DNA from 3 places in the Streptomyces sp. NPDC127129 genome. Region 1 is predicted to be linked to each of the others. Evidence: riboswitches for the same ligand, from Rfam matches in the RefSeq annotation. Region 1 holds a riboswitch; each other region holds the start of a gene.

The links. Region 1 has a riboswitch for cyclic di-AMP ahead of ACFVGW_RS34395 (transglycosylase SLT domain-containing protein). Riboswitches for the same ligand answer to the same signal wherever they lie in the genome.
Region 2: another riboswitch for cyclic di-AMP. It lies ahead of ACFVGW_RS20445 (C40 family peptidase); the one in region 1 lies ahead of ACFVGW_RS34395 (transglycosylase SLT domain-containing protein).
Region 3: another riboswitch for cyclic di-AMP. It lies ahead of ACFVGW_RS30770 (M23 family metallopeptidase); the one in region 1 lies ahead of ACFVGW_RS34395 (transglycosylase SLT domain-containing protein).

What each region holds. Positions count from the first base shown of each region.
Region 1 is NZ_JBHXTV010000025.1:53,204-60,344, forward strand. It holds gene ACFVGW_RS34385 (SpoIIE family protein phosphatase) at 1-1,070, shown strand, start outside; gene ACFVGW_RS34390 (phosphocholine-specific phospholipase C) at 1,255-3,279, shown strand; cyclic di-AMP (ydaO/yuaA leader) riboswitch at 3,565-3,751, shown strand; gene ACFVGW_RS34395 (transglycosylase SLT domain-containing protein) at 3,756-4,619, shown strand; gene ACFVGW_RS34400 (phosphoribosyltransferase family protein) at 4,628-5,905, opposite strand; gene ACFVGW_RS34405 (CapA family protein) at 5,966-7,078, opposite strand.
Region 2 is NZ_JBHXTV010000010.1:100,324-107,464, forward strand. It holds gene bioD (dethiobiotin synthase) at 1-598, opposite strand, end outside; gene ACFVGW_RS20425 (adenosylmethionine--8-amino-7-oxononanoate transaminase) at 781-2,061, opposite strand; gene bioB (biotin synthase BioB) at 2,054-3,349, opposite strand; gene ACFVGW_RS20435 (8-amino-7-oxononanoate synthase) at 3,494-4,660, shown strand; gene ACFVGW_RS20440 (ATP-binding protein) at 4,819-5,277, shown strand; gene ACFVGW_RS20445 (C40 family peptidase) at 5,410-5,886, opposite strand; cyclic di-AMP (ydaO/yuaA leader) riboswitch at 5,890-6,087, opposite strand; gene ACFVGW_RS20450 (hypothetical protein) at 6,402-6,707, opposite strand; gene ACFVGW_RS20455 (ClpP family protease) at 6,715-7,141, opposite strand, start outside.
Region 3 is NZ_JBHXTV010000019.1:121,215-128,355, reverse strand. It holds gene ACFVGW_RS30785 (GNAT family N-acetyltransferase) at 1-3,275, opposite strand, end outside; gene ACFVGW_RS30780 (HPr family phosphocarrier protein) at 3,452-3,733, shown strand; gene ACFVGW_RS30775 (GntR family transcriptional regulator) at 3,987-4,670, opposite strand; gene ACFVGW_RS30770 (M23 family metallopeptidase) at 4,842-5,627, opposite strand; cyclic di-AMP (ydaO/yuaA leader) riboswitch at 5,640-5,806, opposite strand; gene ACFVGW_RS30765 (M16 family metallopeptidase) at 6,020-7,141, opposite strand, start outside.

The sequences.
Region 1 (7,141 bases):
GCACCGTCCTCGCCCCGGACGCGGCCGGGTTCCCGCGGAAGTCGCGGCTCGCGGACTCCTGGCCGTTGAACGACGCCGTACGCACGAGCAGTCCGCTCTTCTTCACCTCGGTCCACGCCTTCCTCGACCGCTATCCACGGCTGGCCCGCCATCGGCACGGTTTCGAGGCGACGGCCGGCGCGTTCCTGCCGCTGGTCGACGACGGGGATCCGCTCGGCGCCCTGGGCATCTTCTACGACGACCGGTCCGTCTTCACCCTCGCGGACCACACCCTGATGAAGGCCTGGGCGAAGGCGGTCGCCCGGGCGGTGCACCGCGTGCTGGCGCTCGACCGGTCGCGGGAGATCGCTTCGGGTCTGCAGAACTCCATGCTGCCCCGCCGGATCCCGGTGACGCCCGGGGGCCGGATCGCGGTGCGCTACCGGACCGCGCGCCAGGGGGTACGGGTCGGTGGCGACTGGTACGACGCGGTGGTGCTGCCCGACGGGGGCCTGGGGCTCGCGATCGGTGACGTGCAGGGGCACGACATCGAGGCCGCGGCGCTCATGGGCCAGGTGCGCGTCGCGATGACCGCGTACGCGGCGGAGGGCCACGGGTGCGACAGCGTCCTGGGGAAGGCGTCGGCGTTCCTCGCCGACCTGGACGCCGACCGCTTCGCGACCTGCGCCTATCTCCGGGTCGCGCTCGCCACGGGCGAGGTGCGCGCGGCGAACGCGGGCCATCCGCCGCCGCTGCTCCGCCACGCGGACGGCACCGTCGAATGCCTGCGCCTCGCGGGCGGCCCGCCGCTGGGACTCCCCTCGGCCTGGGGGCTCGCCGCGTATCCGTACACGACGGCTCATCTGGCGCCGGGCGAGACACTGCTGCTCTACTCCGACGGGCTGGTCGAGAAGCCGGGTGAGGACTTCGACGTCGGGCTCTCGCGGCTGGCCGCCGCCTTCTCCGCCGGACCGCCCGACCTGGAGGAGCTGGCCGACCACCTCCTCGGCTCCCTCGCGGGCGGACCGCTCGCGGAGGACGACGCGGCGCTGCTGATGCTGCGCCGGGACGGCACCGACATCCTCACCTAGACGGCCCGCCCCAGACCCGCGCCCCACCTCTTTGGTTCGATTCGGGACCAATCAAATCCGCACGAACCGCTGACCTTCTGAAGTTCACCAAAGAATTACTGCGCGGATGTATACCTTTAGGTTCACCTCCCTCATCCTGTCCACCGTGTGCCAAGCGGGCACGCGGTGACACGAGAGGCGGGGCATGACTCCCATCAGCCGCAGGGGATTCGTCGGGATCGGGGCAGGGCTCGTGGCGGGTGCGACGCTGCCCGCGGGAACGGCGTCGGCCGCCGCCACCGGCGCGACCGGCACCATCACCGACGTCAAGCACGTCGTGATCCTCATGCAGGAGAACCGCAGCTTCGACCACTACTTCGGCAGGCTCCGCGGCGTCCGCGGCTTCGCCGACCGGGCGGCGGGAAACATCCCGGGCGGCTGGGGCATGTTCAACCAGCCCAACTGGGGCGGCCGGCAGTACCCCTGGAAGCTGAGCGCCACCCCGCCGGCGGGCGGCGTCGACGGGGAGACCCTGGCGCAGTGCAACGGAGACCTGCCGCACAGCTGGACCTCGCAGCACGCGGCGTGGAACAAGGGCCGGATGGACAACTGGGTCATGGGTGTCGGCAACACCCGCACCCTCGGCTACCTCGACCGCGGCGACATCCCGTTCCACTACGCCCTCGCCGACAACTACACCGTCTGCGACGCGTACTTCTGCTCGGCGCTCAGCGCCACGGGACCGAACCGCACCTTCCTCTGGAGCGGCAGGATCGACCCCTCCAGCAAGGACGGCGGCGAGGAGTCCGGGCTCACCTGGGAGACGTACGCCGAGGCGCTCCAGCGGGCCGGGGTGAGCTGGAAGGTCTACCAGAACGCCCAGGACAACTACGGCGACAACGGCCTCGCGTACTTCAAGAAGTTCACCGACGCGCGGCCGGGTGACCCGTTGTACGACCGCGGCATGGACTCCGTGCCGAAGGTCACCGGGTCCACCCCGGACGACATCGCCGCCGCGATCCGCGCCGACGCGGTCGCCGGGACGCTCCCGCAGGTCTCCTGGGTGGTGGCGAGCGAGGCGTTCTCCGAGCACCCCTACGCCCCTCCGGGCGACGGCGCGCACTTCGTCGACCTGGTCCACCGCGCGCTGGCCGCGAACCCCGAGGTCTTCGACTCGACCGTGCTGTTCCTCAACTACGACGAGAACGACGGGTTCTTCGACCACGTGCCGCCGCCGGTCGCCCCGCCCGGCACCCCGGGCGAATACATCGACGGCGTGCCGATCGGCCTGGGTTTCCGCGTCCCGATGCTCGTCATGTCGCCCTGGACGCGCGGCGGCTGGGTCAGCTCCGAGGTCTTCGACCACACCTCGGTCCTGCGCTTCATGGAGACCTGGACGGCCGCCCTCGGCACCCCGGCGACCTGCCCGAACATCAGCGCCTGGCGCCGGAAGGTCACGGGCGACCTGACGGGCGTGTTCGACTTCGCGCGCCCGGTGTACGGAGTCCCCACGGGCCTCCCCTCCACCGCCAAGGTCATCGGGCAGTCCACCTGCGGCCCGCTGCCGAACCCGGTGCCGCAGGACAACGCCCTGCCGGCACAGGAGGCCGGCACCCGTCCGGCGCGCGCCGTGCCGTACCAGGTCAACGGGAACCTCGACCGGTTCGAGTTCGGCGCTGCGGGCAAGATCCTCGCCTGGTTCTCGATGACGAACCAGGGCGCGGAGGCGAAGCGGGCCGCCCACTTCACGATCCACCCGCACCAGCACCGGGACACCGCGGCCTGGCAGTACACCGTGGACCCGGGCGCGACCGCCACGGACTACTTCAACATCGGGCTCGGGTCCGGGTCGGGCAAGTACGACATCTCGATGATGGGCCCGAACCGCTTCCTGCGGCGCTTCATCGGGGACGCGTCGAAGGCCGGCAAGGCGATCGAGGTGGCGGCGCGGTACGCGACCGAGCCGGGCACCGGGAAGACGGCGCTCTACCTCAGGATGACCAACGCCTCCGCCGGTCCGGTCACCTTCACGATCCGCTCGAACGCCTACCGCACGGACGGGCCGTGGACGTACACGGTCCCGGCGAACTCCTCGCGTGAGGACTTCTTCAACGCGGTGGCGTACAGCAACGGCTGGTACGACTTCACGATCACGGCAGACGTCGACGGCACCTGGTCGCGCCGGTACACCGGCCACATCGAGACCGGCGCCCCCAGCGTCACGGGCTGACGCGCACCACCACTTCCGACCAAAAGGGACACAAGGGCAATTTCATGCCCTTGTGTCCCTTTTCTCGGCTGGATCGAAATTGCCCGTATGACCGTTTTGGGGGCCCGGGTGACATGAATCACGCGAGCGGGAGGCAACCTCCGCGGAACGAGCCCCTCCCCTTACGCCGCACGGCAGTTCGGCGCGGCCGTGATCACCGGGAACGCATTTCTGAATTTCCTGTTCATTTCGCATCCATGCCCCACCTTGTTCCCTCCGACATTCCTCGCCTACGGTCACCTCGACCCGGACGGATCGCCGAATCCTGCCACCGTCCGAAAAGACCAGCCATTCACCCGTCGGCAGGAGCGGGGGACCCAGTTTTTTCGCCGGCCCGGATTTCCGGAGCGGCTTGGGGTGAAGCCGCACGTGTGCGGCCGGGCAGCTCCAGCCCGAACCCGACAGCTCACCCCGCAGGCGCCGGAGAGGAATCCTGCATGTCCGCTCACGGTAAGCACCGGCGCCCCAAGCGACGTCCCCTCAGCCGCGGTATCGCCCTGGCGAGCACGGGTGGAGCCGCACTGGCTCTCCCCCTCGTCGCCACGGCCACCGCGCACGCGGCGCCGAACGCCGCGCCCACGGTCGCACCCATCGAGAAGACCGTCTTCAACAGCCCGGCGAAGATCGCGGAATCCGTTCCCACCGCCGGGAATTCCGCCAAGATCTATACCGTCGTCCGTGGTGACTCCCTTTCCGTGATCGCGCACGAACAGGGTGTGCGGGGCGGCTGGAAGGCCCTGTACAAGGCGAATCGCAAGGCCGTCGGTGACAACCCGTCACTTATTCGTCCGGGACTGGAACTCACGCTGAGCGGAAAGCCCGCTGCCGCGACGAAGCAGCAGAAGGCTCCGGCCCGTACGACGAGCACGGACCGCGCCGACCGCTCGCAGCAGCGCAGCGCCGCTCCCGGCGCCGCCGCGACCAAGACCGTGGCCAAGGCCGCCCCGGCCAAGGCAGCCCCGGCCGCTGCCAAGAGCTACACCAACGACCTCGACGGCTGGATCCGCGAGTCGCTCGACGTCCTGCAGAAGTACGGAATCCCCGGTTCGTACGAGGGGATCCACCGCAACATCATGCGCGAGTCCTCCGGCAACCCGCAGGCCATCAACCTCTGGGACTCCAACGCCGTCAAGGGCACCCCGTCCAAGGGTCTCCTGCAGGTGATCGAGCCGACCTTCCTGGCCTACCACGTCCCCGGTACGTCCATGGACCTGTTCGACCCGGTCGCCAACATCACCGCGGCCTGCAACTACGCCGCGGACCGCTACGGCTCCATCGACAACGTCAACGGACCGTACTGACGGACGCCCTAGAAGTGGTCGGCGAACCAGCCCGAGGCGAGTCCGCCGACCTCTTCCAGCGTGCCGGGCTCCTCGAAGAGGTGCCCGGCCCCGGCGACGACGACGAGCCGGTTCTCGCAGGTGAGCCGCGCCTGCGCCGCCTCGTTCAGCTCCTGTACGAGCGGGTCGCGGCCCCCCACGATCAGCAGCGTCGGCGCGCGCACCTGCGCGAGGCGCGACCCGGCGAGGTCAGGGCGTCCGCCGCGTGAGACGACGGCGGCCACGTCGGAGAGCGGGTCGGCCGCAGCCCAGAGCGCGGCCGCGGCGCCGGTGCTGGCGCCGAAGTAGCCGATCCGCAGGCCGTCGAGGCCCGGACGGCCCACCAGCCAGTGCGCGGCCCGGGCCAGCCGGCCGGCCAGCAGCTCCGTGTCGAAGACATTGCCGCGGTCGTCGGCCTCCTCCTCGGTGAGCAGGTCGAACAGGAGCGTGCCGAGACCGGCGCGGTTCAGGCTCTCCGCGACGGCCCGGTTGCGGGGGCTGTGCCGGCTGCTGCCGCTGCCGTGGGCGAAGAGCACGACCCCCGGGGCGCCGTCGGGCACCACCAGATGGCCCGCGAGCCGCACCTCCCCGGCCGGGATGCGCACCTCCGGGTCCCGGGCGTCCGCCCCGCGCCCGGCGTGATGGCGCTCCAGACAGGCGACGACATCCTCGTCCGGGGTCTGCGAGAAGTCGTCGTAGAACTGGCCGATCGCGTAGAAGAACGCCGGTTCGTGGACGGCGACGGTCTCGTCCGCCTCCCGGCCGATCCGCTCGGGCCAGTCGCTCGGCGCGACCGGCACCGCGAGGACGATCCGCGCGGCCCCCTGCGCGCGGACGACCCGGCAGGCGGCGACCGCCGTGGCGCCCGTCGCCAGTCCGTCGTCGACGACCACGGCCGTCCGGCCGTCGAGCCGGGCCGGCGGGCGGTCCCCCCGGTAGCGCCGGGCCCGCTGGGCGAGCACGGCGCGCTCGCGTGACTCGACGGCCGCCAGCTCGCCGCCGGAGACACGGGTGTCCGCCAGGACATGGTCGTTGAGGACCCGGACGCCGCCCTCGCCGATGGCGCCCATGGCCAGCTCCGGCTGGAACGGCACCCCCAGTTTGCGTACGAGACAGACGTCCAGGGGCGCGCCTAGCGCGTCGGCGACCTGTTCGGCGACCGGCACCCCACCGCGCGGAAGCCCCAGGACCACGACGTCATGGCCCTTGAGATGCTCCAGGCGTCCGGCGAGCTGCCGTCCTGCGTCGGTGCGATCGGTGAAGTACATGTCCCGCTCGTCTCCCTGGTCGAGCCTGTGCGCGGGCGGGCGGGTGCGTGCCGCCGCCCGTCAGGCGGGGCGTGCGACGAGGGTTCCGTCCTCGTCGAGGTCGACCCGCGTTCCGTGGGGCCGGCTGGTCCGGCCCAGTACGTCGTGGAGCCAGCGCGCGTCGCGGCGGGGGGCGTGCTCCAGCCGCAGGCGGCGGGCCCGCAGGGGAATCATGCGTACCTCCAGGAGTCGGCCGTCCTCGGGCCTCAGCGAGACGAGGTAGAGCAGACGCAGGTCGTCGCGGTACTGCTCGTATCCCGTGATGCCCTCGTAGTCGTTGATCAGGTCGCCGCAGCCGTGGAGGACCAGCTTGCCCCGGTGGACCTCCAGGGGGCGGGGGTGGTGCGAGGAGTGCCCGTGCACCACGTCCACGCCCGCGTCGATCAGCTCGTGCGCGTAGTCGACGTCGGCGCGGGAGAGCGCGTACCCCCAGTTCGAACCCCAGTGGATCGAGACCATGACGATGTCGCCGGGGCGCCTGGTGTCCCGGATCCGGGTGAGGAGGCCGGTGGCGGCGGGGTGGGTGGGCCCCGAGGCGAAGTGGACGCCGCCGCGCCGCGCGGTGGCGGCCCAGTCCCGCGGAATGCCGCTGGAGGCCATGCCCAGGGCGTACGCGACGAACCGTCCTCCCCCGGGCAGGGGGACGACCACGGGCCGTGTCGCCTCCTCGGCGTCCTCGCCCGCTCCCACCGTGGACACGCCGTGCTTCGCCAGGGCGTCGAGAGTGTCGTTCAGACCCTGGTGGCCGTGGTCCAGGACGTGGTTGTTGGCGAGGACGCAGACGTCGGGGCGGGCGGCGGTCAGGCTCGGCAGGTTCTCGGGGTGCATGCGGTAGTGGACCGCCTTGCCGGGGGCGAACTCGTCGCTCGTGGTGACCGCGGTCTCCAGATTCGTGACACGGACGTCGGGCGCCTCGGCGTCCAGGACGTCGAGGGCGGCACCCCAGGGGTAGGTGTAGTCCACGCGGTGCGGGATGGGTCCGTTGACCTCCTCGGCGAGCGCCACATAGGACCGTGCATCATGCACATACCGCTCGTGGAGCGCCGGGTCGCCGGCGTGGGGAAGGATCTGGTCCACCCCGCGGCCGAGCATCACGTCGCCGCAGAGGAAGAGTCCGACCAGGTCACCGCCCATACACCCAGGGTAGACGCGGCGGGACGGGCGGGCCCGATTGTCGGACCCCTTCGCTACGTTGGC
Region 2 (7,141 bases), on a different contig from region 1:
GCACGGCTCCGAGGAGCGGCGCCCCGGCCATCTCCGGCAGCTCGGCCACGTTGCAGCGCGAGGCCAGGTCCGGTTCGGCCGGCCAACTGCCGATCACCACGCCCAGCTGCTCGATGCCGCGTGCCGCGAGCGCCTCGGCGGTCAGCTGGGTCGTGTTGAGCGTGCCGAGCCCCGCCGGTGTCACGACCAGTACCGGTGCGCCGAGGAGACGGGCCGCGTCGGCCAGCGTGCCGCCCTCCTCGTCGAAGCGGACGAGCAGCCCGCCCGCGCCCTCGACGAGCACCAGATCGTGCTCGGCGGCCAGCTTCGCAGCCGCCTCGGCGACCTCCCGGGGCCCGACCGGTGCCATCCCGGCCCGCCGGGCCGCCGTGGCGGGCGCCAACGGCTCGGGGAAGCGGGCCAGTTCCTCGGAGACCGCCGCGCCGGAAAGCCGTACGACCTCGTCCGCGTCCCCCCGCTCACCGGGCTCCAGTCCGGTCTGTGCCGGCTTGAGCACGGCGACCGACCGCCCCTGCGCGACGGCCACGGCGGCCACCGCTGCGGTCACGATCGTCTTGCCGATCTCCGTCCCCGTACCGCTGACGACGATGACGGTCATGGTGTGTCGATTCCTCTCCTGGGCCCCGCGCCCGCACGGCCGCGGGGGATCTGGTGCGCCGGCCCTCACCCGGGCTTCCGAAGGCCCGGGCACGGGCCGGCCGCCCGGAGCGCCGGGCCCGCGCCGCCCCGCGAAGGACGGCCCGGGCCGGCTTCCGGCTCTCTTCGGTGCCGCTCCGGCCGTCAGCCCGCCGCCGCGGCCGCGCACGCCGCGGCGCAGATACGGGCGAGGTCGTCGTCGCCCGTGACGAACGGCGGCATCGTGTAGATCAGGTCGCGGAAGGGGCGCAGCCAGACGCCCGCGCGGACCGCCGCCTCCGTCGCCGCGGCCATGTCGACGTCGTGGTCCAGCTGGACGACGCCGATCGCGCCCAGCACCCGTACCTCCCGCACACCGGGCAGCGCGGCCGCCTCGGCGAGGCCCTCGCGCAGACCCGTCTCGATCCGCTTGACCTCCTGCGCCCAGTCCTGGGACAGCAGCAGGTCGATGGAGGCGCAGGCCACCGCGGAGGCCAGCGGATTGCCCATGAACGTCGGGCCGTGCGCGAGCACCGGAACCTCGCCGCGCGAGATCCCCTCGGCGATCCGTGTCGTGCACAGCGTCGCCGCCATCGACAGATACCCGCCGGTCAGCGCCTTGCCCACACACATCACGTCGGGCGAGATCCCCGCGTGGCCGGCGCCGAACAGCGTGCCCGTGCGGCCGAACCCGGTCGCGATCTCGTCGAAGATCAGGAGCACCCCGTGCTCGTCGCACGCCTCGCGGAGCACACGCAGGTACTCGGGCGAGTGGAACCGCATCCCGCCCGCGTTCTGCACCACCGGCTCCACGATCACCGCGGCGACCTCGTCCGCGTGCAGCGCGATCTGCTCGCGCAGCATGTCGGCGTACGACTCCTCGTACGCGGTCGGCGGCGCGTCCACGAAGACCTGGCGCTGGAGCACGCCCGACCACAGCTGGTGCATCCCGCCCTCGGGGTCGCACAGCGACATCGGCTGCCAGGTGTCCCCGTGGTACCCGCCGCGCCAGGTCATCAGGAGCTGCTTGCCGGGCTTGCCCACCGAGCGCCAGTACTGCAGGCACATCTTCGCCGCGACCTCGACGGAGACCGAGCCGGAGTCGCTGAGGAAGACGTGCTGGAGCGGCTCGGGCGTGATCTCCACCAGCCGCGTGGCGAGCCGGACGGCCGGCTCGTGGGTGAGCCCGCCGAACATGACGTGGCTCATCCTGTCCAGCTGACCGTGCGCCGCCTCGTTGAGCACCGGGTGGTTGTAGCCGTGGATGGCGGACCACCACGAGGACATGCCGTCGATCAACTCGTCCTGTCCGTGGACGGGTTCGGCGAGCTGGAGCCGTACCCCGGACGCGGAGGCGACGACCATCGGGTCCGTACGGCCCGGCATGGGGCCGTACGGATGCCAGACGTGCGCCCGGTCGAGGGCGAGCAGTTCCTCGTTACGCATTCGGCGCGAACTCCGTCCCGGCGCCGCGACGGCGTACCGCCACCAGGTCCGTACGGGCCCCCGGCGCACCCTCGGCGGCGGGCTCCGCCTCCGTGGACTCCTCCGGTACGGCCGCCGGCGCGTGGCCGCCGCACGGACCGCAGCCGCCGCCCGCCTCGGCGTGCGAGCCACAGCCCGCCGGCGCCGACCCGGACCCCGACGGGCCGCAGCCGCCCGACGCGTGCGAGCCGCACCCGCCGGCCGTACCCGCGGCGGCCGCCGCACCCGCCTCCGCGAGCGCGTCCGCACGGTGCTTCGGCAGCGTCGTGGTGCCCGCGCCCTCCACCTCGAAGCCGGCGTCCGCGATCATGTCGAGGTCCGCCTTGCCGGCCTGGCCCTCGCTGGTCAGGTAGTCGCCGAGGAAGATCGAGTTCGCGATGTTCAGCGCGAGCGGCTGCATCGAGCGCAGGTGCACCTCGCGCCCGCCCGCGATCCGGACCTCCACGTCGGGGCAGACGAACCGCACCATCGCGAGGATCCGCAGACAGCGCTGCGGGGTGAGGTTCCACTCCTTCGCGAGCGGCGTGCCCTCGAACGGGATCAGGAAGTTCACCGGCACCGAGTCCGAGTCCAGCTCGCGCAGCGCGTAGACGACGTCGACCAGGTCCTCGTCGCTCTCGCCCATGCCCGCGATCAGACCGGAGCAGGCCGACAGACCGGCGGCGTGCGCCTTCTGCACGGTGTCCACCCGGTCCTGGTACGTGTGGGTGGTGGTGATCTCCCCGTACGTCTCCTCGGACGTGTTCAGATTGTGGTTGTACGCGTCGGCGCCCGCCGCGCGCAGCCGCTCCGCCTGGCCGTCGGAGAGCAGGCCGAGGCACGCGCAGACCTCTACGCCCTCGTTCTGCTCCTTGATCGCCTCGATCGTCTTGCCGACGCGGTCCACGTCCCGGTCCGTCGGCCCCCGGCCGCTCGCCACCAGGCAGACCCGCTTGGCCCCGCCCGCGACACCGGCGGCGGCCGCCTGGGACGCCTCGTCCGGCTTCAGCCAGCCGTACTTCAGGATCCCGGCCGTCGAGCCGAGCCGCTGCGAACAGTACGAGCAGTCCTCGGGACACAGCCCCGACTTCAGATTGACCAGATAGTTCAGCTTCACGCGCCGCCCGAACCACTGACGACGCACCTTGCCGGCGGCGGCCACCACATCGAGGAGTTCGTCGTCGGAGGTCGCCAGTACGGCGAGCGCTTCTTCACGGCTCGGCAGCTCGCGCCGCAGCCCCTTGTCCACCAGCGTGTTCAGCAGGTCCATAAAGGGTGATCCTCGCCTACGGCACACCTCGCGGCCAAGGAGGATCTGAACAAACGAGCCCGATTGAGGTGTGTGCATGGCCACACCCTGTCCCTGGCCGCGGGCGGTTAGGGTCTGTGCGCTGCCTACAAAAGGATCTGCCCCATGCACCGGGACGAGGACACCCGCCGGACCCCGTTCGACTGGACCGACGCGGAGGCGCGCCGCCGTGCGGAGGCGGGTCTCGTCCGCACGCTCCGGCCGCGGGCCGCCGAGTCGGATCTGCTCGACCTGGCGAGCAACGACTACCTCGGACTGACCCACCGCCCGGAGGTCACGGAGGCGGCCGCCGAGGCCGCCCGCCGGTGGGGCGCCGGCTCCACCGGCTCCCGTCTCGTCACCGGCACCACCCGGCTGCACACCCGCCTGGAGCGCGAACTCGCCGACTTCTGCGGTTTCGAGGCGGCTCTCGTCTTCTCCTCCGGCTACACCGCCAATCTCGCCGCGCTCACCGCGCTCAGCGGCCGGGACGCGCTGATCGTCTCCGACGCGGGCAACCACGCCTCGATCGTCGACGGCTGCAGGCTCTCGCGCGCCGAGACGGCGGTGGTCCCGCACGCCGACCCCGAGGCCGTACGCAAGACCCTCCAGGCCCACCCGGAGCGCCGGACCCTCGTGGTCTCCGACTCCGTCTTCTCCGTGGACGGCGACCAGGCCCCGCTGGCCGAGCTGGCGGAGGCCTGCCGCGCCCACGGCGCCGGGCTCGTCGTGGACGACGCCCACGGTCTGGGCGTGCTCGGCGACGGCGGGCGGGGCGGACTGCACGCCGCCGGTCTCTCCGGCGACCCGGACGTCGTCGCCACCGTCACCCTCTCCAAGTCGCTCGGCAGCCAGGGCGGAGCCGTCCTCGGCCCCGCCCGCGTGATCGAGCACCTGGTCAACGCGGCCCGTACGTTCATCTTCGACACCGGCCTCGCCCCGGCCGCCGCGGGCGCCGCCCTGGCGAGCCTTCGGCTGATCCAGGGCGATCCCGGCCTCGCCGAGCGCGCCAGGACCGTCGCCACCACGCTGCACGGGATGGTCACGGCGGCCGGTCTGACCGCCGTGCGCCCGGAGGCGGCCGTCGTCTCGGTCCGTGCCCCCTCGCCCGAGGCGGCGCTGCGGTGGGCCGCCGACTGCCGCGATCAGGGGCTCGTCGTCGGCTGCTTCCGTCCGCCGTCCGTGCCGGACGGTGTCTCGCGGCTGCGGCTCACGGCCCGCGCGGACCTGACGGACGCGCAGATCGAGCAGGCCGTCGCCACGATCGTGCGGACAGCACCTCCGATCGCCTGACCGCAGCCCAAATACGGTCTCTCGTAGCAGAGTTCACCGCTTCGAGCGACAAATATGCACATATCTTGGTGGATCGCCATACGGGACGGCACCATCGGTGGCACTCTGACGCGTAGCGCAATCCGGGCCGGGCCCGGTGGGAAAGGGACAGCGTCGCCATGGCAGACCACCAGGAAGCAACCGTCACTCTGCCGAGCGATCCCGCCTCGGTGTCCGCCGCCCGAAGATATGTCGCCGACGTCCTGACCGGCTGGGGGCTCGCGGAGGCCGGGGGCACCGCCGACACCGTCCGGCTCATCGTCTCCGAACTGGCCACCAACGCGGTCCAGCACACCTTCGGGCAGTCGCCCACGTTCACCGTCGACGTCCGCCTGGAGCGCGAGGAGCAGCTCCACATCGGGGTCACCGACAGCCACCCCCGCTGGCCCAAGCGGCTTCCGGCGGCGGTGCAGCAGGACAACGGCCGGGGGATGGTCATCATCCGCTTCCTGGCGGCCGAGGCCGGCGGGCGGCTCTCCGTCACGCCGACCAGCGAGGGCGGCAAGACGGTCTGGATCAACCTTCCCTGGACCGCCTCGCCGGACCGGATGCTCGCGCCCCAGCCGGCCGGTTCCTGAGGACGAGCGGGTGCGGCGGCGCCACCGCACCCACTGGTCGTGTCAGCTCAGCTCACTCGCCGCACGGCACGCCCCGCTCCGGCGCGGTGTCGTCAGCGGATCCGGCACGGCGTAGGCGCACCCGGCGCGGCGTCAGCGCACCCGGCCGTAATACACCTTGGACGACCAGATCTTGTCGAGCTTCACCCAGGAGCCGGTCTTGGGCGAGTGCCAGATCTTGCCGCTACCCGCGTAGATCCCCACGTGGTAGACCCTTCCACCCGAATGGAAGAACACCAGGTCCCCCTTCTGGCGGCTGGAGGCCTTGATGTGCCGGGTCTTGTTGTACTGCTGCTGCGCGGTACGGGGCAGCGACTTGCCCGCCTTCTTGTACGAGTAGAGCGTGAGCCCCGAGCAGTCGAACCGGGTCGGTCCGGCCGCTCCGTACCTGTAGGGCGATCCCTTCTTGGAGGCGGCGACGTTCAGCGCCTTGCCGGCGTGCGACGTCGCCGCCTGGGCCTCCGGTGCGGCGCCCGGCGCCAGCATCGTGCCGCCGAGGGCGGCGAGGGTGAGAGCCGAGACGGCTCCGGCCCGGGACAGCATGGACGGGACATGAATCTGCGCACTCATGCGCAACCCTTCGTCAGCCGCCTGTGAAGGATGACCTGTCGGGTTCGGGCTGGCGAAGTTGCCCGGCCGCGGCTGCGGCTTCACCCCGAGGAACGGCCCCACTGGCCGGCCGTCCCGTACTGCTCGGGTCCTCCACTCCTGCCGATCCACTCCTGTCGACCAGACATCCGGGACAGCGGCAGGACTCGGCGTCCGCCCGGACCGCCCCGCCGCGGTGGCGGGGGCTTGTCGTCGTGAGGGATCTTGACCCACAACCAGGGCGAAATCCGAGTCGAAACGGCGTTATGTGAGGCTCCTCACGACTGATCCATTCGGGTGGACAGGCAGGTTTCGTGATCTTCGGAGGTTTTGCCGACGAGTCCCGGACCAGGGCTGGAACGTCCGATTCGGCCAGATGCGTACACCTGTTGTGCAACTCACCCCGCACATATGTCGATTCGTCGACTACGCCGAACGGGGGAGCGATTCTGCGGCTCCGCTGCTCCGAGTGGACCTCGACACGACACGCCTGAATGTCAACTCGTCGGAGCCTCCGGCACTGTGACCCGCTGCGCCCGGCGCTCCCCGTCCAACACCCGCAGCGCGCGGGCCAATGTCTCCGCGTGGACCTCCGCCTCCCCGCGGATATGCATCACCGTCAACGCGTCCCGGAGGGCGCTCGCCTTCCCCACCAGGGCCTGTGCCGCCCTCAGCGCCCCATAGGTATGCGCTCCCCTGGATGGATTGATCCGGCCCAGCAGGTCGACGACTTCGAGATACGCGTCGATGAACTCGCCCTCGGCGCGCGTCAGGGCGGGCAGCGGCGGCAGTTCGGGGACCATGACCGGCTCACCGCGTCCCGGCGCCGCCCGACGCCCCCCGGTTCTGGACCACGTGGTCCACCAGGCCGTACGCGGTGGCGGCCGGTGCGTCCAGGACGGTGACGCGGTCGATGTCGGCGTCGATCCGCTCGCGGCTCTGCCCGGTGTGGGCGACCAGGATGCCGGCCAGCATCGCGCGCAGCCGGACCAATTCCGCCGCCTGGATGGCGAGATCGCTCGGCTGCCCCTGCAACGGCTCGTCCGTCGCGGGCTGCTGGAGCACGACCCGGGCCCCGGGCAGCGCGAGCCGCTTGCCGGGGGCGCCGGCCGCGAGCAGTACGGCGGCGGTCGAGACGGCCTGCCCGAGGCAGGTGGTCTCCACGTCGCAGGTGACGATCTGCATCGTGTCGTAGATCGCCGACATGGCGCTGATCGAACCGCCGGGCGAGTTGATG
Region 3 (7,141 bases), on a different contig from region 1:
CTGCGGGGACCGAGGTCCGTACGGGGCGGGGGCGGGGCCAGCCGGACCGTCGCACCGAGCACGGAGAGGCCGTGCGGGGCGACGACCACGGGCTCCAGCGTGATCGCGACCACTTCGGGATGGTCGTCGACGAGCCGGGAGACGCGCAGCAGCAGTTCCTCCAGGGCGGGAGTGTCGACGGGGGCGGAACCGCGCCAGCCGAAGAGGAGCGGGGCGGTGCGGATGGAGCGGACGAGCTCGGCGGCGTCACGGTCGGTGGCGGGGACGAGGCGGTGGGACATGTCCCCGAGCAGCTCGGAGGCGGCTCCGGCGAGCCCGAAGGAGAGCACGGCGCCGACGGCCGGGTCGATGGCCGAGCGGACGACGGTGTCGACACCGCGGGGCACCATGGCCTGGACGACCGGCTGGAGCTCGGCGGGCTTGCCGAGCGCCTCGGTCAATTCGGCGTAGGCGGTACGGAGTTGTTCCTCGCTCGCCAGGTCGAGCCGTACGCCCCCGAGGTCGGGGCGGTGGCGCAGGTGGGGGGCGGTCGTCTTGAGGGCGACGGGGTACCCGAGCCGGGCGGCGGCGAGGACCGCCTCGTCGGGGGCGGGCGCGGGGAGGGTCGGCAGCACGTCGATCCCGTACCGCCCGAGCAGCTCGCGCGCCGCGTCGGCGTCGAGCGTGGCGCCCCGGGCGTCCTCGTCCTCCCCGAGTACGCGCTCGATCTGCGCGGCGGCCCCGCCCTCGTCGATGTCCTCGAACTCGGGCACCCGCCCGGGCTCCGCGGCCTGCCGCCGCCACTGCCCGTAGCGCACGGCCTCGGCCAGCGCCCGCACGGCCCGCTCGGCGGCGGGATAGGCGGGAATCCCCCCGCCGGGCGCACCCGCGGCGGCACCGGGGGCACCGGGGGCACCGGGGGCACCGGGGGCACCGGGGGCACCGGGCGGAGCGTCGCCCCCGGCCCCGGCGGAAGGGGAGCCGCCGGGGCCGGAGGCGGGGCCGGGGCCAGAGGCGGGGCCGGGGCCGGAGGCAGGGCCGGAGGCGGAGGCAGGGCCGGAGGCGGAGGCAGGGCCGGAGGCGGAGGCAGGGCCGGAGGCGGAGGCGGCTGCGGCAGAGCCGGAGCCACCGGGCCGGTCCGCGACAGAGCCGGAGCTACCGGGCCCGTCCCCGACAGAGCCGGAGCTGCCGGGGCCATCCGAGCCGGCGGTGTGGCCGGTGGGGGACGGGGCCTCGCCCGGGCCCGTGGGGCCGGTGGCATCGGGGCGTGCGTGGGCGGGGGGCGCCTCGGCCGAGCCCGCGCCGGACGCGGACCGGGACCCGCCCGGGCCCTCGGACTCGGCGAGTCGGCGGCGGGCGGGCGGGCGGGTGCTCGTCGCCGCCGAGAGCGCTTCCGCCAGGCCGCCCATCTCCACGTGGACCACGACCACCGGCTTCGCCGGGGGCGGGGCGGAGGCGACCGCCTCGCGGAGGTGCGCCGCGAGGACCTCGCCGTCACCGGACTCGACCGCCCCGTTCTCCCCCACCCACGGGATCGCGGTCACGACGACCGCGTCGCACGCGTCGTCCGCGAGCGCCGCCGCCAGCGCGGCTCGGAAGTCCGCGGGGCTCGCGCCCGTCGTCAGGTCCAGCGGCCGGTGCGGACGGAGTCCCTCGGTCAGACAGGCGTCGTACGTGAGCAGCCCGAGCGACTCGGAGTTGCCGAGGATCGCCACGCGCGGCCCGGCGGGCAGCGGCTGGCCCGCCAGGAGCAGCCCCGCGTCGACGAGTTCGGTCACCGTGTCGACGCGGATGACGCCGGCCTGCCGGAGCAGCGCGGAGACCGTGGTGTGCGGGATCCGGGTGACCGGCACCCGGTGTCCCGGCGGCGCGCTGCCGCTGTGCCGCGCACCCTTGACCACCACGACCGGCTTGACCGCCGCCGTGCGCCGGGCGAGCCGGGTGAACTTCCGGGGGTTCCCGATGGACTCCAGGTACAGCAGGACGACATCCGTCTCCGGGTCGTCGTACCAGTGCTGGAGGAAGTCGTTGCCCGAGACGTCCGCCCGGTTTCCGGCCGAGATGAAGGAGGAGATGCCCGCGCCGTGCCGGTGCAGTCCGGCGAGGAGCGCGATCCCGATCGCACCGGACTGGGTGAAGAGCCCGATGCGTCCGGCGGCCGGCGTCTGCGGCGCGAGCGAGGCGTTCAGCCGCACACCGGCCGAGGTGTTGATGATCCCGAACGCGTTCGGCCCGATGATCCGCATCCCGTACGAGCGGGCCTGCCGCACCAGCTCCCGCTGCCGGTCCCGGCCCTCCGCCGTGCCCGTCTCCGCGTAGCCCGCCGAGAGCACGACGAGCCCCCGCACCCTGTGCTCCCCGCAGTCGGCGACCGCCTCGGGCACGCGCTCGGCGGGCACGGCCACGATCGCGAGGTCCACCGGTTCGCCGATGTCCCCGACGGAGCGGAAGGCGGGCACTCCGTCGAACGTGCCGGTCTCGGCGGGGAGCGCGCGGTTCACCGCGTACGTCCGTCCGCCGAACCCGCCGTCGAGGAGGTTGCGCAGGACCGCCCGGCCCACGCCGCCCTGGGCGCGTCCGGCGCCGACGACGGCGACCGAGCCGGGTGTGAGGAGCCGCTGCACGGAACGCGCCTCGGCCCGCTGCTCCCGCGCGCGCTGCACGGCGAGGGAGCGGTCCGTGGGCTCCAGGTCGAGGTGGAGCCGTACGGAACCGTCTTCGAAGCTCCGCTTCTGGGTGTAGCCCGCGTCGGTGAAGACCTTGATCATCTTGGTGTTCGCGGGCAGTACCTCCGCCGCGAACCGCCGGATGTCGCGCTCGCGCGCCACCGCCGCGATGTGTTCGAGCAGCGCGGAGGCCACGCCCCGCCCCTGGTGCGCGTCCTGGACCAGGAAGGCGACCTCGGCCTCGTCGGCCGGCGCGGAGGCGGGCATGCCGCGGTCGTCGATCCGGTCGTACCGCACGGTGGCGATGAACTCCCCGCCGACCGTCGCCGCGAGCCCCACCCGGTCGACGAAGTCGTGGTGGGTGAAGCGGTGCACGTCCTTGGCGGAGAGCCGCGGGTAGGGCGCGAAGAAGCGGTAGTACTTCGACTCGTCGGAGACCTGCTCGTAGAAGCTGACCAGCCGTTCGGCGTCGTCGGCGGTGATGGGCCGGATGCGCGCTGTGCCGCCGTCCCGGAGGACCACGTCCGCTTCCCAGTGGTCGGGATAGGCGTGCTCCGGCTGTGCCCCTGCCGACTGCACTGCCTGTACCGGCTCCCCGGGCCGGCCCGGCTGTTCCGACGCGCTCTGCATGGGGCAAGCGTACGGCCGGGGTCCGACACGGGCACCGGTCGCGCGGCACCTGTGTGCCATGCAAGGTAAGGAGGACCGATCGGCCCTCGCGCGGGGGCCGGAGGTCGGCCACGAGCACCCCGCCACCCGTGAGAGACTGGTCTAGACAACCCGCTTGAGACTTGAAGGGCAACACCATGGCTGAGCGCCGCGTCAACGTCGGCTGGGCCGAGGGCCTGCACGCCCGCCCCGCCTCCATCTTCGTCCGTGCCGCCACGGCCTCCGGCGTCCCCGTGACGATCGCCAAGGCCGAGGGCAACCCGGTCAACGCCGCGTCGATGCTCGCGGTGCTCGGTCTGGGCGCGCAGGGCGGCGAGGAGATCGTTCTCGCTTCGGACGCCGACGGCGCCGAGGTCGCGCTCGACCGCCTGGCGAAGCTGGTTGCCGAGGGACTCGAGGAGCTTCCCGAGACCGTCTGACCCGGACTCCGAAGAAGCCGCGCACGCCGGAACACCGGCGGCGCGGCTTTTTCGTCCCCCCGATTCCGCGGGCACATTCCCTGCGGCGCATCACGGACAGCGAATTGTGCACGGTGCGTCGTGCACAGCACATTTCCGAGCGCCATTCCGGGCAGGCACCATTTCAGGCAGGCACCCGTTCCAGGCTGGCACCGTTCCAGAAAGGACGGAGCCGACCCGCGAAATTTACTGCTCCTTGTATACGGCCCGCTCGTTAATTCCGGACGCTCGCGGTGTTGACGACATGTTGCGGAACCCTCACGCGCCCGTGCTCCGGGCGCTTCAGGCGGTGCAGCACCAGGGACCGCTCGGCGTGCGTCGCGGTCAGCGCGCGGGCCCGCTCGGCGTCGCCGCGCGCCACCGCGTCCACGATCGCCCCGTGCTCGGCCCAGGCCTCGGCCGGCTGGGACGGGAGCTCGATCGCGTACATCCAGTCGATCTTGTGCCGCAGCTGGATGAGCAGGGCGGTGAGCGCCGGGCTGCCCGAGGCCTGGGCCAGCGTCTCGTGGAACCAGCCGCCGAGCGGCCGCAGGTCCTCCGCCTGGCCCTGCCTGGCCCGCTCCTGCCCCAGCCTGACCAGGCCCCGCAGCACCTTGAGGTGCGCCTCGGTGCGGCGCTGCGCGGCGCGCGCGGCCCCCAGCGGCTCCAGCAGGGACCGTACGTCCAGCAGGTCCGCCGCCTCCTGCTCGGTGGGCTCGGCGACCTGGGCTCCCGCGTGGCGGCGGGTGATCACGAAGCCCTCTGACTCCAGGGTGCGCAGCGCCTCGCGGACGGGGACGCGGGAGACTCCGTACCGGCGGGCGAGCTGCTCCTCGGTCAGCCGGCTGCCGCGCTCGAAGACCCCGGTGACGATGTCGTCCCGGATCGCCGTGCATACAGAGTGCGCGGGAATGCGCATGTTCGACCTCCGCCTTGATCCGCGCGAAACCGGTTCTCCGGCGACTCTATTGCAGCAGGGCATTGTTTCCGACGGCTCCGCAGGAACCATGGATATGTTTTTGGTCAGCGAAAAGCCCCGGCTCGGTACGAGCCGGGGCTTTTCTGAGAAGCCGGGAAAGACCTCGAACGGTCAGACGTTCACACCGCGCGCACGGAGGTACGCGATCGGGTTGATGTCGGAGCCGTACTCGGCGGTGGTGCGGGCCTCGAAGTGGAGGTGCGGACCCGTGGAGTTGCCGGTCGAGCCCGAGATGCCTATCTGCTGGCCCGGGGTGACGGACTGGCCGACCCCGACACTGATGGCGGAGAGGTGACCGTACTGGGTGTACGTGCCGTCGTTCATCCGGATGACGACGTTGTTGCCGTACGCACCGCCCCAGCCGGCCTCGACGACGGTGCCGGAGCCGACGGAGACGACCTTGGTGCCGGAGGCGGCGTGGAAGTCGACACCGGAGTGGCTGCCCGAGGACCAGAGCGCACCGCCGGTCTTGTAGCCGGTGCTGACGTACGAGCCGGCCACGGGGAGCTGGAAGGAGTTCAGGCGCTTGCGCTCGGCCTCACGGGCGGCGCGCTCCCTGGCCTCGCGGATCTCCTTGGCGCGGGCCTCCGCCTTGCGCTTGGCCTCGGCCTTGGCGCGGGCCTCCGCCTTGCGCTTCGCCTCGGCCTCGGCGGCCTCGCGCTCCTGGGCGGCGGCCTGGGCGTCGACGGTGGCGGCGAGCGAGTCGGCGGCGATGATCTGGGTCAGCCCGGTGTCCTCGACGGAGGGGGCAGCGTCCGCGTCGACGGCGAATGCCGGGGAGGCGAGGGTTCCGATGACGCCGGTCGTGGCGAGGGTCGCGACGCCGGCGATGCCGGCGCTGCGGCGCGACAGACGGCTCGGACCACGGTGCTTCCCGGTGGCACGGGTGAACGCCATGTAGGGGCTGTTCCTTTCCTTCCTTCTCGCCTACCGGGTTAGCTGACGGGTTCGGAGCAGGAAGGTCTCCTACGGGCCCCTCCGCAGGGATGCGAAGGCGTCCGATTCACCCCAGGGACTTCGTGTGGGTCCCCGGCTCCCCAGGCTCACGCCTGACGGGGACTCGGCGATGACTGTCCGATGCCGCGGGTGCGGCGGAGTGCAACTGGCGAACAGCCGGATTGACGGTATGCGGACCATCTTTCAATAACCAAACAGACACGGCCGTTTGTAAGACATGCCACAGGGCATACGCCCACCCTCTGCTGCAATACGGACAAAGAGGAGGACCCCGACGTACCGTGACGTCGGGGTCCTCCTCTGCCGCCGGACGCGGCGGCGCGACGGCTCAATCAGCCGGTGACGACGGTCACTTCCCCGATACCGAGGGCGCGCACCGGCTCCTCGATCTCCGAGGCGTCACCCACGAGCACCGTGACGAGACGGTCCACGGGGAAGGCGTTGACGACCGCGGCCGTCGCCTCCACCGTGCCGGTCTCGGCGAGGCGCGCGTACAACTGCGCCTGGAAATCGTCCGGAAGGTGCTGCTCGACCTGGTCGGCGAGGGTCCCGGCGACCGAGGCGGCGGTCTCGTACTTGAGCGGCGCCACGCCCACCAGGTTCTGCACGGCCACATCACGCTCGGCGTCCGTCAGGCCTTCCGCGGCGAGGGTGCGCAGCACCTTCCACAGGTCGTCAAGTGCCGGGCCGGTGTTGGGGGTGTCGACGGAGCCGCTGATGGCGAGCATCGAGGCGCCGTTGCCCTCGCCGTCGGAGCGCAGCACCTGGCCGAAGGCACGGACACCGTAGGTGTAGCCCTTCTCCTCGCGCAGGACACGGTCCAGGCGGGAGGTGAGCGTGCCACCGAGGCAGTACGTGCCGAGGACCTGGGCCGGCCAGACGCGGTCGTGCCGGTCGGCGCCGACACGGCCGATCAGCAGCTGGGTCTGGACGGCACCCGGGCGGTCGACGATGACCACGCGGCCGGTGTCGTCGGCCGTGATCGGCGGGACCGGGCGGGGCTCGGCGGTGTTCCCCGTCCAGGCGCCGAGGGTCTCGGCGAGCACCTTGTCCAGGTCCACGTCGGTCAGGTCGCCGACGACCACGGCCGTGGCCGTGGAGGGACGCATGTGCGCGTCGAAGAACGCGCGGACGGCGGCGGCGTCGATCGCCTCCACGGTCTCCTCGGTGCCCTGGCGCGGCCGGGACATCCGCGAGTCGGCCGGGAAGAGCTCCTTGGAGAGCTGCTTGGCCGCCCGGCGGGCCGGGTTGGCCGCCTCGTGCGGGATCTCGTCGAGCCGGTTGCGCACCAGGCGCTCGACCTCGGTCTCGAGGAACGCCGGGGCGATCAGGGCCTCGGAGAGCAGCCCGAGCGCCTTGGGCAGCCGGGAGACGGGGACCTCCAGGGAGACCCGTACACCCGGGTGGTCGGCGTGCGCGTCGAGCGTGGCGCCGCAGCGCTCCAGCTCGGCCGC